2 linked regions of the Prosthecomicrobium sp. N25 genome follow. The protein of the gene in region 1 interacts with the protein of each later gene in a pairwise test. Links are inferred from orthologs where the notes say so. Each region holds a gene or a part of one and is shown in the gene's direction. Other genes may lie near its edges.

Region 1 (7,137 bases):
CCACAATGACTCACGTGAAACTCGACGCCCTCCGGCGCGGACGGCCGACGCGGCCCCCTGTTTTCCCGAGCGTCGGCGTTAACCATTCATTTACCTTTCTTACCAGACCGTTAACGCCGCCGCGCCGCGACTCCCCCCTGTGGAGAAGGAGTCGACCACCTCTGCGAGTCCGACGGGGTCGGGCCGACTCCGGAGAAACCCGTATTTTCGTCCCCAGCCCACCGCCCTGTTGATCGCCGCTGGCCGACCGGTATGACTGGACGGGCGAGGCCGGTCGGCGGCCCTTTGCCCACCGACCCGCCGCGCGCTGGGGACAAGTCCGTGCAGAACGCGCCCAACTACTTCCATCTCCATCTGGTTTCCGATTCCACCGGCGAGACGCTCATCACCGTCGCGCGCGCCGCCGCGGCGCAATACGAGGCGATCGAGCCGATCGAGCACGTCCATCCCCTCGTCCGCAGCGACCGGCAGCTCGACAGGGCGCTCATCGAGATCGAGGCCGCGCCGGGAATCGTCCTCTACACCCTCGTCAACCAGGACCTCTCGGCCCGGCTCGAACGCTTCTGCCGCGACCAGGGCGCGCCCTGCGTGTCGGTCCTGGCCCCGGTCCACGACGTCTTCCGCACCTACCTGAACGTCGCCCAGACCCACCGCGCGGGCGCGCAGCACGAACTCGACGCCACCTATTTCCGCCGCATCGACGCGATGAACTTCACCCTCGTGCATGACGACGGGCAGCTCCCGGAGGATGCGGACGACGCCGACGTGGTGATCATCGGCGTGTCGCGCACCTCCAAGACCCCGACCTCCATCTACCTCGCCAACCGCGGCGTGAAGGTGATGAACATTCCCTTCGTCCCCGGCGTCCCCATCCCCGAATCGGTCTTCGCCGCCGAGAAGCCGCTGGTGGTCGGCCTGGTGGCGAGCCCCGAGCGCATCGCGCAGATCCGCGAGAACCGCATCCTGGCGCTCGGCGGACGCAGCTTCGACACGAGCTACGTCGACCGTCAGGCGATCGCGCAGGAGGTCGCGCAGATGCGGCGGCTCTGCGCCGACAACGGCTGGTCGATCATCGACGTGACCCGCCGGTCGATCGAGGAGACGGCGGCCGCCATCATCAATCTGCAGAGGGACCGGAAGTGACCCGCGCCGCCGCCCCGCTCCTGGTCCTCGCCTCCCGGAGCCCCGCCCGCATGAAGCTCCTCGGCGCCGCAGGCCTCGATTTCGAAGCCATCGGCGCCGGCGTCGACGAGCGCGCCGTCGAGACGCCTCTCCTGGCCCGCGGCGCCGGCCCGGGCGAGGTCGCCCTGCACTTGGCCGAGGCCAAGGCGCTCGCCGTCTCGGCCCGGATGCCGGGCCGCCTCGTGCTCGGCGCCGACCAGACGCTCGGCCTTGGCGCCGAAGTCCTCGTCAAGGCGGAGACCCGCGCCGAGGCCTGCCGCCAGCTCGGCCGCCTGCAGGGCCGCACTCACGAGCTCCATGCCGCGGTGGCCGCGGCCGAGGCGGGCGTGGTCGTCTGGCGCCACGTGTCGGTCGCGCGCCTGACGATGCGTCCCCTCGACCCCGCCGCCGTCGACGACTATCTGGATGCGGCCGGGGAGGGGATCCTGGGCAGCGTCGGCTGCTACCACCTCGAGGGCCTGGGCATCCGCCTCTTCGAGGCGATCGAGGGTGACTATTTCACGGTCCTGGGCCTTCCCATGCTGCCGCTCCTCGGTTGGCTGCGCGGCCGCGGGCTGATCGACGCCCCGGGGGAGAGTTTCGCATGACCATCCGCGCCGCAGTCATCGGCTGGCCCATCGCCCATTCCCGCTCGCCGCTCATCCATGGTCATTGGCTTCGCCGGTACGGCATCGACGGATCCTACGAGCGCATCGCCGTCGCTCCCGAGGATGCCCCCCGCTTCTTCGCCGAACTGCCCGGATCCGGGCTCGCCGGCTGCAACGTCACCGTCCCCCACAAGGAGGCCGCGCTCGCCGCCTGCGCCCGGGTCGAGCCCGCCGCCGAGGCGATAGGGGCCGTGAACACCCTGTGGATCGAGCGGGGAGAACTCTGCGGCACGAATACGGACGCGATCGGCTTCCTCGCCAATCTCGACGACCGTGCCGAAGGTTGGGACCGAGACCCGGGCGTCGCCGTCGTGCTCGGGGCCGGCGGGGCGGCCCGCGCGATCGCCTGGGGACTGATCGGCCGGGGCTTCACGGTCCGCCTCGTCAACCGCACGCTCGCCCGCGCCGAGGAGCTCGCCCGCCGTTTCGGCTCCGGCACGACCGCCCACGGCTGGCCGGACCTGCCCGGGCTCCTGGGCGACAGCCGCCTTCTGGTCAACACGACCTCGCTCGGCATGGCCGGCAAGGGCGACCTGGAAATCGACCTGTCCCCGTTGCCAGGGGACGTGCTCGTCACCGATGCCGTCTATGTGCCGCTCGAGACGCCCTTGCTGGCCGCAGCCCGCGCCCGCGGCTTGCGCACCGTCGACGGGCTCGGCATGCTCCTGCACCAGGCAGTGCCCGGCTTCGAACGCTGGTTCGGCCTCCGCCCGACCGTGACGCCCGAATTGCGGGATATCATCCTCGCCGACATCGAGGGGAGGGCACCGTGATCGTCCTGGGCCTGACCGGCTCGATCGGCATGGGCAAGTCGACGACCGCCGGCATCTTCGCCGAGCGCGGCGTGCCGGTCCACGAGGCGGATGCGACCGTGCACCGCCTCTATCGGGGCTCCGCCGTGCCGTTCGTCGAGGCCGCCTTCCCGGGCACGACCCGCGACGGCGCGGTCGACCGCGAGCGCCTGTCCGCCGCCGTGCTCGGCCGCCCGGAGGCCATCGCCCGCCTGGAGGCGATCGTGCATCCGCTGGTCCGCGCCGAGGAGGCCGCGTTCCTGGACCGCTGCCGCGCCGCCGGCGTTCCGCTCGTCCTGCTCGACATCCCGCTCCTCTTCGAGACCGGAGGGGCGGACCGCGTCGACGCGGTGGCGGTCGTCAGCGCCCCGCCGGAGGTCCAGCGCGCCCGGGTGCTCGCCCGTCCCGGCATGACGGCCGAGAAGCTCGATGCCATCCTGGCCCGGCAGATGCCGGACGCCGAGAAGCGCCGCCGCGCCCATTTCGTGATCGACACCGGCCGTGGCCTCGAGGCCGCGCGCGCCCAGGTCGACGGCATCCTGCGGACGACCGCCCAGATGGTGGGGACGGTCGGACGCCGCGGGCTTGCGCCCGACTCCCCGGTGTGATTCCGTCTCCCTGTTCCCGGGAGCCGCAGCTTGCGCGAGATCGTCCTCGATACAGAAACGACCGGCCTCGATCCGAGGACTGGCGACCGCGTGGTCGAAATCGGCGCCATCGAGCTCGTCAACCACATCGCGACCGGCCGCACGTTCCACGTCTACATCAACCCGGAACGCTCGATGCCCAAGGCGGCCTTCGACGTTCACGGGCTCTCCGACGAGTTCCTGCGCGACAAGCCGGTCTTCGCCGCCGTGGCGGAGGAGTTCGCCCGCTTCATCGAGGGCGCGCGCCTGGTCATCCACAACGCCGCCTTCGACATCGGCTTCCTTAACGCCGAGTTCGCCCGCCTCGGCAGGGGCCCGATCCCGCCGGACCTGGTGGTCGACAGCCTGGCGCTCGCCAAGCGCCGCCATCCGGCCGGGCCGAACTCCCTCGACGCGCTCTGCAGCCGCTACGGCATCGACAACAGCCGCCGCACCAAGCACGGCGCGCTGCTCGATTCGGAATTGCTCGCCGAGGTCTACATCGAGCTGATCGGCGGGCGGCAGGCCGCGCTGCTGCTCGCCACCGAGACGGCCACCGCGACAACGAGTCGCAACGTCACCCGGGTGCGCCAGGCACGCCAGCGCCCGGTGCCGCTCCCCTCCCGCCTCACGCCCGAGGAGATTACCGCCCACGAGGCCTTCGTGGCCCGGCTCGGCGACGCGGCGGTCTGGAGGAAATACGAGGACAAGCCCGCCGAGGTCCCGGCGCCCGCCCTGGCCGGCTGAACCGGGCTGCGCCGGTCCGGAACGAAAAAGCCCGGCCGGAGCCGGGCTTCTTGATCGTCCGACGGACCGCGGCGGTCAGTTAGGCTGGGCGGCCTGCGCCTGCGCCATGTTCTGCTGGTAGAGCGCCACGAAGTCGATCGGGTCGATCATCAGCGGGGGGAAACCGCCGTTGCGCGTGGCGTCCGAGACGATCTGGCGCGCGAAGGGGAAGAGCAGCCGCGGGCACTCGATGAGCACGAAGGGGTGCAGGTGCTCCTCCGGCACGTTCACGATCCGGAACAGGCCCGAATAGACGATCTCCACCGCGAACACGACCTCCTGCCCCTGCGCGGCCCGGGCCTGCAGGGTCAGGTCGACCTCGAACTCGGTGTTGGAGAGCGGGCGCGCGCCGACGTTCACGTTGATGTTGAGCGCCGGCCCGTTCTCGCGCGGCTGCAGCGACTGCGGCGCGTTCGGGTTCTCGAAGGAGAGATCCTTCACGTACTGGGCGAGCACGTTGATGGACGGCGCTTCGGTCGGCGCGGGGCCGCCGATGTTGGAACGGGCGTTGCCGTCGATGTCGGTCATGGTTTCCTCGGAAGATCGCGGGCCGGAGCACGCGACCGGGCCGAGCTGGCCGATCCTTCGCTCCGGGGAGGCACCCCGCTAGCACGCCCCGCCGGGCCCGACAAGCCGAATGGCCGGAAACCGCCCCTGCGGACCCGGCCGCAGCCTCAGGGCCGCGGCGGCTCCCGCCGATCGGCCTCGGGGAGAGCCGGGCGGTAGCCCTCGGGCCCCGGCCCGTCGTCCCCCCGGCGCTGCCACTCCTCGGGCTCCAGGTCGAGCACGCGCCGCGACTGGCGCGAGCGCACGACGACCACGCTGGCATTGCGGGAGAGCGCCGCCAGGATCAGGCTGCGGACGGGCGGCAGGAACAGGAGCAGGCCGACGACGTCGCTGACGAAGCCGGGCAGGAGCAGCATCAGCCCGCCGATCCCGATCAGGGCGGCATGGCCGAGCGCGTTGACGGGCAGGCCGCCGGCCCTCAGGTCGCGACGGATGGCGTTCAGGGCCGAGAGGCCCTGGACCCTGAGCAGCAGCGCGCCGGTCGCCGACGTCGCGACGATCGTCAGAAGGGTCGGCAGGATGCCGATCTCGCGCCCCACGGCGATGAAGGCCGCGATCTCCAGGAATGGCCAGGCCGCGAGGCCGACGAGAAGCAGGAGCCCGAAGGGCATCGTCACGAATCCTCGGTGGGCGGCGCCATGCGTCCGCCGATGGCGGTTCAGATGGGGTCGGCCGGCCGCCGGGGAAAGATGCGGGCCGCCCCGTGATCTTCACGTTTCGTGCAGCCTGTGGGATGGAGGGTCGCGAAAACGGCCCCGGCCGACGATTCCGTCTGGATCGCAGGATGGGATAGCATACATAACACGGCGCGGGCCCCGCCTTCGGGCCGGAGCCGTCGCGCGCGAGGTCGAGGTCCGATGGGTCAGTTCCTGGATATCTACAACATCATCTTCCTCGTGCTGGCGGTGGTCATCTTCCTGCGGCTCCGCAGCGTGCTCGGGCGCAAGACCGGCAGCGAGCGGCCCCCGATCGAGCCGCCCTATGCCAACCGCGACCGGGTCGACAACGCCGCCGACCGCGACAACGTCATCCCCATGCCGCGCCCGAACGGCGTCGGGGCCCCCGAGGCCGCCGAGGCGCCGGCTCCGCCCCTCGCCAAGAGCCCGGCGCTCGACCGGGCGCTGAGGACCATCGTCTCGGCCGACCGTACCTTCGATCCGAACGGCTTCCTGGCCGGCGCGCGCATCGCCTACGAGATGATCGTGACGAGCTTCGCGGCGGGCGACCGCAAGGCGCTGAAGCCGCTCCTCTCCCGCGAGGTCTACGACGGCTTCGTGGCCGCCATCCAGGACCGCGAGGCGCGCGGCGAGACGGTCGAGACCACCTTCGTGGGTATCGACAAGGCCGAGATCGTCGAGGCCTCCCTGCGCGGCTCGCTCGTGCAGATCACCGTCCGCTTCGTCAGCCACCTGATCACCGTCACCCGCGACCAGAAGGGCGAGGTGGTGGACGGCGATCCGGGCAAGGTCGCCGAGCTCGTCGACGTCTGGACCTTCGAGCGGAATGCCACGTCGAGCGACCCGAACTGGTATCTCGTCGCCACCCAGACCCCCGACTGACCCCGCCGAGGCCGGGAAAGTGGCGGGTGCCGGCCGCGATCTCCCGTCTCCGACGCCGCTGCCCCGCCCCCGATGACCGCCGCCGCAAGCCTCGAACCCCTCGCCTTCGCGGACCTGCCCGGCTGGGCCGAGGACCGCCACGCCGAAGCCATGGCGGCCTTCCGGCTGACCGCCCGCCACATCGCCGGCGCGGCGCCGAAGTCCCGCACTCTGGCCGATGCCGCCTTCGGGCCGGCGGGGGTCGACGGCGAGGCACTCGCGCGCGTCGCGCGCCGCCTTCTCGCGGAGAACCCCGAGGGCGACGCGGCCTGCCGCCGCTTCTTCGAGACCTCCTTTGCGCCCTTCCGCGTTCGCCCGACCGAGGGCCGGCCTTTCCTGACCGGCTACTACGAACCGGAAGTCGAGGGCTCGCCCGTCCGCACCGGGCGCTTCGCCGTCCCGCTCCTGGCCCGCCCCGACGACCTCGTCGACGTCAACGACCGCAATCGCCCGGCCGGCATGGACCCGTCCTTCGCCTTCGCCCGCCGAGCCCCGGACGGGCTGGTACCCTATTTCGACCGCGCCGAGATCGAGGACGGCGCCCTGGCGGGCCGCGGCCTCGAGCTGGTCTGGCTGGAAAGCCCCGTGGACGCCTTCTTCATCCACGTCCAGGGTTCCGCGCGCATCCGCCTGCCCGGCCGCGACCCGCTCCGGGTCGCGTATGACGGCAAGGCCGGCTGGCCCTACACCTCCATCGGCCGCCGGCTCGTGGAGCGCGGCGTGGCGCCCGCCGAGGCCATGACGGCCGACCGGCTCCGGGCCTGGTTGGAGGCCGACCCGGCGGCCGGCCGCGCGCTGATGCGCGAGAACCGCTCCTACATCTTCTTCAAGGTGCTCGACGGCCTGGACCCCGCGCTCGGCGCCGTGGCGGCCGCCGGGGTGCAGCTGACGCCGGGCCGGTCCCTCGCCGTCGACCGCCGCCTGCACACCTTCGGCACGC
Region 2 (8,255 bases), on another replicon or contig:
TCCAGCCGGCGCGGAAGTCGGCTTCGGCCAGTCGCACCGTGAGTTCCCGGTGCATCCAGGCCTCCAGGGCCGCGTCGTCGGACTCCTGGACGAACGGAACGATCCACGGCTCGCGATAGCTGCCGGTCGGCACCAGCACCGGAAAGCTCGTGGCGCGCGAGACGGCGAGGTCGAAATCCGCACGGCGACCCACCCCGGTCGTGGAGCACTCGACGAGGGCCGTGATCCCCCGCGCCTTGATCTCCTCGATCTTCGGGGACATGAGAGCGACGACCGCGGCCTCCTCCGCCTCGGCGTATCCCGGCTGGTCGGGCGTCCGCAAGTCGACGAAGATATGCTCGTGGGGCAGCATCATGCCGACCTGGTCGCGGGCGAGAGGTCCGAGCGTCGTATGGAGGAACCGCTCCTCCGGGACGGGGGCCGGGGTCGGGGCGGGCGTCTCACTGCTCATCCTGCGGCTCCTCCGTTCGAGGGCTGGCCGGCGTCGCCCGGGGCCGGCCCGTCGGGTGTTCCCGGGCGGCCGGCCGGGCCGGGCGAAGGGGCGAAGCCCGTGACACGCAGGACGCGAAGGTCGCGGGCCAGGATGTCGTCCGTGGACGCGTCGACCTCGTCGAGATCATCATAGGCGCGCACCGCGCGACCGGCCAACCGGTCGAACCGGCCGCGGGCGATCTCCAGGGCGAGTCGGGCCGCATAGCTCGGGGGGAGATGGTCGCCGCTCGCCAACCGCTTCCCGACATTCGGCATGTACTTGGTCCCGGCGGCCGACTCCATCTGGTAGCGGGTGAGATCCGTGAGGACCAGCCCGGGATCCATCGCGAGGCAGACGACGCCCGTGCCTTCGAGCGTGGCCGCGATGCACTCCGTCAGGCGCAGCGTGCCCGTCTTCGAGACCGAGTAGGCGGAGCCGAAGGCCAGCGGTGTCGAGGTGCCGCCGCCGATCATGTTGACGATGCGCCCGCGTCCCCGCGAGAGCATCGACGGCAGCACGGCCCGCGCACAATGAAACGCCGATTTCAGATTGATCTCGATGTCGTCCCACCACGCGTCCGGGTCGACCTCCCAGATCGGGCCGATGGCCGAGAAGACTCCGGCGTTGTTGATGAGGGTGTCGACCGGACCCAATTCCGTGGCGATCGCCGCGAAGACGGCCTCGACGGCGGCGCGGTCGGACAGATCGGCGGCGAAACCCCTGGCCACCGCGCCGGCTCCCCCGATCTCCGAAGCGGCCGCCGAGACGGCATTGGGGTTTCGCGCGATGATCGCCACCTTGGCGCCGGCCTCGGCCTGGGCCTTGGCGATCTCCTTCCCGATCCCGCGGCTGCCGCCGGTCACCACCGTGACGGTCCCCTGGAGCATGATGCCTCCCGCGATGCTGTCGCTGCGAAAGGGCAACAGAAGCCCACAGTCGGACGAAACACGCCAGCGAAACGGCCTAGGAACGTGGCGCGCCCTACGGGAGTCGAACCCGTCTTTGCAACGTGAAAGGCTGCCGTCCTAACCGATAGACGAAGGGCGCCGCGCGCGGGCCTTATAGGCGGGTTCGCTTCCGGGGGTCAAGCGGATCCGGGGCGCGCGGCAGGTCCATAAGGCACCGTCGGCGATGACGGGGGCGGACCTTTACGGCGGGGCGGTGCCGGTACGGAGACGGGCGAAGCCGCCGGTGCGCGGAGGCGCCGGCGGACCGGCCCTCGGCCCCGCTGTGGAGGACGTGCGGTCGGCCCTCCGGCTCGACGCGTGTCGGCCTCCACACGCCTTCTCACCGCATAGGTGCCTCCACCCTCGGCCTCCGCCTGCGTCCGGTCTGCTGGTGTCCGGTACCGTACCGGTGCCCGAAGCGGGCCTCCCGCTCGCCTCGCCGTCTGGGAAGGCCACCCGTTAACCAAGTCTTGCGACGCCGTCCGGCACAGGCTTGACCACAGGAACAAAACAGGAACATACTCTGATCATCGAACGGCGGCCAACGAAGGAGGCTCCCATGATGATGCTGATGCGGGAAGTTCTGTCGGCGGGTGCGTTGATCAGCTTCATGGCCATGATCGCGATCTGGGCGGACGTCATAGCGCGGGCCGGTTGAGGGTCCGGAACAAAGAGAGAATATCCCGCCCGCAGGTTATCCACAAGCGCCCCGGCGCTTCTCCACAGGGACGGGTCGGCGCGGGTCGGCGCCGGACCCGGCCGAACCGGGGACGACGGCCCGGCCAGCCGCGGGCGGATGCCCCGGGTTATCCACAGGGCGCCGCCAAGGCGTGGTCCGGGAGGCGGCCATTCGGCCGCGTCGCGTTGCCCCCGGACGCCCCGGGGCCGAAACTGCGTCGGGCGGCCGGGCGGGGCGCCGCCGAGTCGCGGCAGGATCGGCAGGGCAGGGAAGGGTCGGAGACGGCATGGCGGCGGTCGGCTTCGTTCATGTCAGGGCCCATTCGGCCTATTCCCTGCTCGAGGGCGCATTGCCGCTCGGCAAGCTGATCGAGCTCGCCAAGGCCGACGCGCAGCCCGCGCTCGGCCTCGCCGACACGGGCAACCTGTTCGGCGCGCTGGAATTCTCCGAGAAGGCCGCCGAGAAGGGCATCCAGCCGATCGTCGGGTGCCAGATCGCGGTCGAGTTCGACGACCGCGCCGGGGAGGCCTCGCGCCGGCCCTCGCTCGTCGCCCGGCGGCCGAGCCTCGTCCTCATTGCCGCCAACGCCGAGGGCTGGGCGAACCTCGTCCGCCTCGTCTCCCGCTCCTTCCTGGGCACCGAGGGGACGGAGGACCCGCATGTCTCCTTTGCCGACCTGGAGGGCCGCACGGCCGGCCTGATCGCCCTGACCGGCGGCCCCGGCGGCCCGGTCGACCGCGCGCTCGTCGACGGCCAGGAGGACCTCGCCCGCGCGCGCCTGGAGCGGCTCGCCGGCCTCTACGGCGACCGGCTCTATGCCGAGATCCAGCGCCACGGCCTCGACGAGGAGCGCTTGGCGGAAGCCGGCCTCCTCGACCTCGCCTACGCGCTCGGCCTGCCGCTCGTCGCCACCAACGAGCCCTACTTCTCCAAGCGCGAGGACTTCGAGGCCCACGACGCCCTGATCGCCATCTCGGAAGGACGCGTTGTCGCCGAGGAGGACCGGCGGCGCCTGACCCCCGAGCACGCGTTCAAGACGCGCGCCGAGATGCAGGCGCTCTTCGCCGACCTGCCCGAGGCGCTCGACAACACGGTCGAGATCGCCCGGCGCTGCTCCTATCGGCCCCTGAAGCGCAAGCCGATCCTGCCCCGCTTCGCCGGCGTCGGCCAGGACGCCGAGGCGGCCGAGAAGGCCGAGGCGCTGGAGCTGCGCGCCCAGGCCGAGGCGGGCCTCGCCGCCCGGCTCGCCGCGCACGGGACCGCGCCGGGCATCAGCGAGGAGACCTACCGCGAGCGTCTCGAATTCGAGCTCACGATCATCGAGCGGATGAAGTTCCCCGGCTACTTCCTGATCGTGTCGGACTTCATCAAGTGGGCCAAGGCGCAGGGCATCCCGGTCGGGCCCGGCCGCGGCTCCGGCGCCGGGTCGCTCGTCGCCTGGTCCCTGACGATCACGGATCTCGACCCCCTGCGCTTCGCGCTCCTCTTCGAGCGCTTCCTCAACCCCGAACGCGTGTCGATGCCCGACTTCGACATCGACTTCTGCCAGGACCGCCGCGACGAGGTGATCCGTTACGTTCAGCAGAAATACGGCCGCGACCAGGTCGCGCAGATCATCACCTTCGGCACCCTCCAGGCGCGCGCGGTGCTGCGCGACGTCGGCCGCGTCCTGCAGATGCCCTATGGCCAGGTGGATCGGCTCGCCAAGCTCGTCCCGCAGAACCCGGCCAATCCCGTGACGCTCGCCCAGGCGGTCAACGACGAGCCGCGCCTCCAGGAGGCGCGCGAGCAGGAGCCCATCGTCGAGAAGCTGCTCGACATCGCCATGAAGCTCGAGGGGCTCTACCGCCACGCCTCGACCCACGCCGCCGGCATCGTCATCGGCGACCGCCGCCTCGACGAGCTGGTGCCGCTCTACCGCGACCCGCGGTCCGACATGCCCGTCACCCAGTTCAACATGAAGTGGGTGGAAAGCGCCGGCCTCGTGAAGTTCGACTTCCTCGGCCTGAAGACCCTGACGGTCCTGCAGACCGCGCTCCAGCTCGTCAGGAAGACGAAGGGCATCGACATCGACCTCTCGTCCATCCCGCTCGACGACGCGCCCACGTACAAGCTCCTGGCCGGCGGCGAGACGGTCGGCGTGTTCCAGCTGGAAAGCCAGGGCATGCGCAAGGCCATCGCCGACATCAAGCCCGACCGTTTCGAGGACATCATCGCCCTCGTCGCGCTCTATCGCCCGGGCCCGATGGCCAACATCCCGGTCTACGGCGCCCGCAAGCAGGGGCTGGAGAAGCCGGACTACATCCACCCGCTGCTCGAGGCGGTCCTGAAGGAGACGCACGGCATCATCGTCTACCAGGAACAGGTGATGCAGATCGCCCAGATCCTCTCGGGCTATTCGCTCGGCGAGGCCGACCTCTTGCGGCGCGCCATGGGCAAGAAAATCAAGGCCGAGATGGACGCCCAGCGCGTCCGCTTCGTCGAGGGCGCGATCCGGCAGGGCCTCTCCAAGGAACAGGCCGACACGATCTTCGACCTCCTCGCCAAGTTCGCCGACTACGGCTTCAACAAGTCCCACGCCGCCGCCTACGCGCTGGTCGCCTATCAGACCGCCTACCTGAAGGCGAACCACCCGGTCGAGTTCCTGGCCGCCTCCATGACGCTCGACATGTCCAACACGGACAAGCTGAACGACTTCCGGCGCGAGGCGATGCGGCTCGGCATCGACGTGCTCGCCCCGGACATCCGCCGCTCCGGCGTCGCCTTCGACGTCGAGGACGGCAAGATCGTCTATGCCCTCGCGGCCGTGAAGGGAGTCGGTGGCCACGCCGTCGAGCATCTGGTGGCGCTCCGCGCCGACCGGCCCTTCCGGGACATCTCCGATTTCGCGAGGCGTTTCGATCCCCGCCAGGTCAACAAGCGCACCCTGGAGAGCCTCGTAGCCGCCGGCGCCTTCGACCGGCTCGATCCCAACCGCGCCAAGCTCGTGGCCGGTCTCGACGTGGTCATGGCCGAGGCCAACCGGGTGAAGACGGCCGATGCCGGTGGCAACCTCGACATGTTCGCCGGCGGCGGCGACGAGAAGCCGCTGCGCCTGCCCGAGACGCAGCCCTGGACGGCGGCCGAGCAACTCCAGCGGGAGTATTCCGCCGTCGGCTTCTACCTCTCCGCCCATCCGCTCGACGAATACCGCTCCACGCTGGAGAAGCTCCGCGTCCAGATGTGGTCGGAGTTCCAGCGCTCGGTGAAGGGCGGCTCCGCCTTCGGCCGCCTCGCCGGCACGGTCACCAGCCGCCAGGAGCGCAAGACCAAGACCGGCAACAAGATGGGCATCGTGCGCATCTCCGACCCGACCGGCCAGTACGAGGCGGTGATCTTCTCCGAGGGCCTCGCCACCTATCGCGACCTGCTGGAACCCGGCCAGTCGGTGGTCATCTACGCCAATGCCGAGGAGCGCGCGGAGGGCGTCAGCGTCCGCATCGACAAGGTCGAGCCGCTCGACGCCATCGCCGGCCGCCTGCAGCAGAACCTGCGCATCTTCCTGCGCGACCCGGGCCCGATCGACTCCATCCACCGCCACCTGCCGCAAGGCGGGGAGGGCGAGGTCTCCTTCATCCTCCTTCTCGGCGAAGGCGGACAGCGCGAAGTCGAGGTCAAGCTGCGCGACCGCTACCGCGTCTCCCCCCAGATCGCCGGCGCCCTCAAGGCCGTCCCCGGCGTGGTCCAGGTGCAGGTCGTCTAGCGCTCCGGGTCGCCCGACTCCGCCCGCCGCAGCGCTGCGGATCGGGGCCCGCGCGGGATCCCGGATCTGCGGCGCGTGCCGCGCCTTGTCCGGGACTGCGGTGGAGAGGATCGGGGACTGAACGGACCCCGACCTCCGGGCCCCGCCTCTCCACCCGCATCCCCGGCCGGAGCGCAGTGGAGGGCCGGGGTCCAGCGCTCTCCGCCGGCCGCAGCGGCCGGCCGGAGCGCAGTGGAGGGCCGGGGTCCAGCGCTCTCCGCCGGCCGCAGCGCTGCGAGATCGGGCCGCGCGCTGGATCCCGGATCGGCGGCGCGTGCCGCGCCTTGTCTGGGAACGCGGTGGGGGGGGCGGGGTTGCGGACGGGGTGGTCTCTGCCCGGCTTGGGCGCGTCAGCTCCTCAGTCCCGCCTCCTTCAGGAAGCGGGTCAGGTTCGCGTAGCCCATGGACACGTAGGTCTTCGGGTTCGCCTTCTCGGGGTCTTGCTCGGCCTCGATGATGACCCAGCCGGAATAGGCGGGCACGGCCTTGAAGACCGACACGTAGTCGACCGTGCCGTCGCCCGGGACCGTGTAGACACCCTCCAGGACGGAGTCGAGGAAGGACCAGTCGCCGTCCGCGGCGCGGCGGGCGACGTCCAGGCGGACGTCCTTGGTGTGTATGTGGCCGATGCGGTCGGCGTAGCGCTTCGCCAGCCGCACCGGGTCGGCGCCGCCCCAGGTGGCATGGCCGGTGTCGAGGAGGAGCTTCACGGCCGGGCCGGTGCCAGCCATGAAGCGGTCGATCTCGGGCTCGGTCTGGATCACGGTGCCCATGTGGTGGTGGTAGACGAGCTGCAGGCCCTCGGCCTTCACCAGTTCGGCGAAGCGGGTCATGCGGGGCAGGAAGACGGCCCACTCGGCCTCCGTCATCACCGGCCGGGTGGAGAGCGGGGCGGACTTCGTGCCGTGCACCGTGCGGGTGCATTCGCACACGATCAGCACCTCGGCGCCCGCACCCTTGCGCAGCGCGATGGCGTCGCGCGCGGCCTCGAGTTCCTCTTCGGCGGTCCGCTCCAGGAGGAAGGTCGAGTACCACCCGGAGACGAAGACGAGGCCGAAGTCGGCGAGCTTCGCCTTCAGGGCCTCGGCGGTCTTGGGGAACTTGTTGCCGAGCTCCATGCCCTCGATGCCGATCTCGCGGGCTTCCGAGAGGCATTGTTCGAGCGGGATGTTGCCGCCGATCTCGATCATGTCGTCGTTCGACCAGCAGATCGGATTGGCGCCGATGCGGATCATGGGGGCGTCTCCAGGGTTCTCTTGCGTGTTCGCGGGGGCGCGGTCGGTCGGGTGGGGCCTGGTCAGTTCAGGAGCCTCTGCCTCTGGCGGGCCGTCTCGTAGGCGGCACGGGCGTCGGTGACCTCCCGCCGGGGGCTCACCTCGGGCACGGCCACGTCCCACCAGTGGCCGCCGGCCTTGGTGGTGGCGAGCGGGTCGGTGTCGATGACGAGGACGGTCGTCCGCGGCTCGGCGCGCGCCTGCGCGAGCGCGGCCTCGAGGTCGGCCAGGGAGGCGACCTTGCGGGCCGTGGCGCCGAGGGAGGCGGCGTGGGCGGCGAAGTCGATCTCGGGCAGGGTCTCGTGCCGGGCGTGCTCCAGGAGATTGTTGAAGTTGGCGCCGCCGGTCGCCATCTGCAGCCGGTTGATGCAGCCGAAGCCCCGGTTGTCGAGAACCACGACGGTGAGCTTCAGGCCGAGCATGACCGAGGTGGCGATCTCGGAATTGGCCATCAGGTAGGAGCCGTCGCCGAGCATGACGACGACCTCCTCGTCGGGCTTCGCCATCTTGACGCCGAGGCCGCCGGCGATCTCGTAGCCCATGCAGCTGTAGCCGTATTCCAGGTGGTAGGAGCCGGGGGCGCCCGCGCGCCAGAGCTTGTGGAGCTCGCCCGGCAGCCCGCCGGCGGCGCAGACGATGGTCGCCGCCGAGCCGACGACGCGCTGGACGGCGCCGATCACCTGGCCGTCGGACGGCTTCTCGGCATTGGTCGCCAGGATTGCGTCGTCGACCGCCTTGCGCCAGTCGTCGGCGAGGCCCTTGGCCCGGTCCGTCCAGGTGGACGGCGCGCGCCAGCCGCCGAGGTCGGCGGCGAGGTCGGCGAGGCCCGCCTCGGCGTCGGCGACGAGCGGCATCGCGCGGTGCTTCGTGGCGTCGAAGACCTGCACGTTGAGGCCGACGAGGCGGCTCGCCGGGTTCTTGAAGAGTGCCCAGGAGCCGGTGGTGAAGTCCTGCAGGCGCGTGCCGACGGCGAGGACCAGGTCCGCCTCCTCGGCGAGCGCGTTGGCAGCCGAGGCTCCGGTGACACCGATCGAGCCCATGTTCAGCGGATGGTCGTGGGGCAGGGTAGACTTGCCGGCCTGGGTCTCGGCGACCGGGATCC

Evidence for each region. Proteins that work in one complex are often made in the same cells at the same time.
Region 2: the proteins of dnaQ (region 1) and dnaE interact in binary tests that used the Escherichia coli proteins (3 or more experiments, as listed by UniProt). The link is inferred for Prosthecomicrobium sp. N25 from one-to-one orthologs.

What each region holds. Positions count from the first base shown.
Region 1 is NZ_JBBCAT010000002.1:167,638-174,774, reverse strand. The notes cover bases 2,270-5,125. They hold dnaQ (DNA polymerase III subunit epsilon), read left to right. Parts: upstream 2,270-3,258; coding sequence 3,259-3,993; downstream 3,994-5,125. Other genes in these bases: WBG79_RS15575 (FxsA family protein), read right to left, coding at 4,707-5,125; secB (protein-export chaperone SecB), read right to left, coding at 4,069-4,560; coaE (dephospho-CoA kinase), read left to right, coding at 2,599-3,228; WBG79_RS15595 (shikimate dehydrogenase), read left to right, coding at 2,270-2,602. In the rest of the region: WBG79_RS15605 (pyruvate, water dikinase regulatory protein), read left to right, coding at 322-1,143; WBG79_RS15600 (Maf family protein), read left to right, coding at 1,140-1,769; more of WBG79_RS15595, read left to right, coding at 1,766-2,269; more of WBG79_RS15575, read right to left, coding at 5,126-5,210; WBG79_RS15570 (Tim44/TimA family putative adaptor protein), read left to right, coding at 5,457-6,158; mltA (murein transglycosylase A), read left to right, coding at 6,231-7,137. UniProt on the Escherichia coli protein: DNA polymerase III is a complex, multichain enzyme responsible for most of the replicative synthesis in bacteria. The epsilon subunit contain the editing function and is a proofreading 3'-5' exonuclease.
Region 2 is NZ_JBBCAT010000001.1:2,740,828-2,749,082, forward strand. Bases 2,067-6,040 are described here. They hold dnaE (DNA polymerase III subunit alpha), read left to right. Parts: upstream 2,067-2,384; coding sequence 2,385-5,840; downstream 5,841-6,040. Outside these bases: WBG79_RS12505 (phosphotriesterase family protein), read right to left, coding at 1-451; WBG79_RS12510 (SDR family NAD(P)-dependent oxidoreductase), read right to left, coding at 448-1,359; iolE (myo-inosose-2 dehydratase), read right to left, coding at 6,230-7,114; iolD (3D-(3,5/4)-trihydroxycyclohexane-1,2-dione acylhydrolase (decyclizing)), read right to left, coding at 7,177-8,255. UniProt on the Escherichia coli protein: DNA polymerase III is a complex, multichain enzyme responsible for most of the replicative synthesis in bacteria. This DNA polymerase also exhibits 3' to 5' exonuclease activity. The alpha chain is the DNA polymerase catalytic subunit.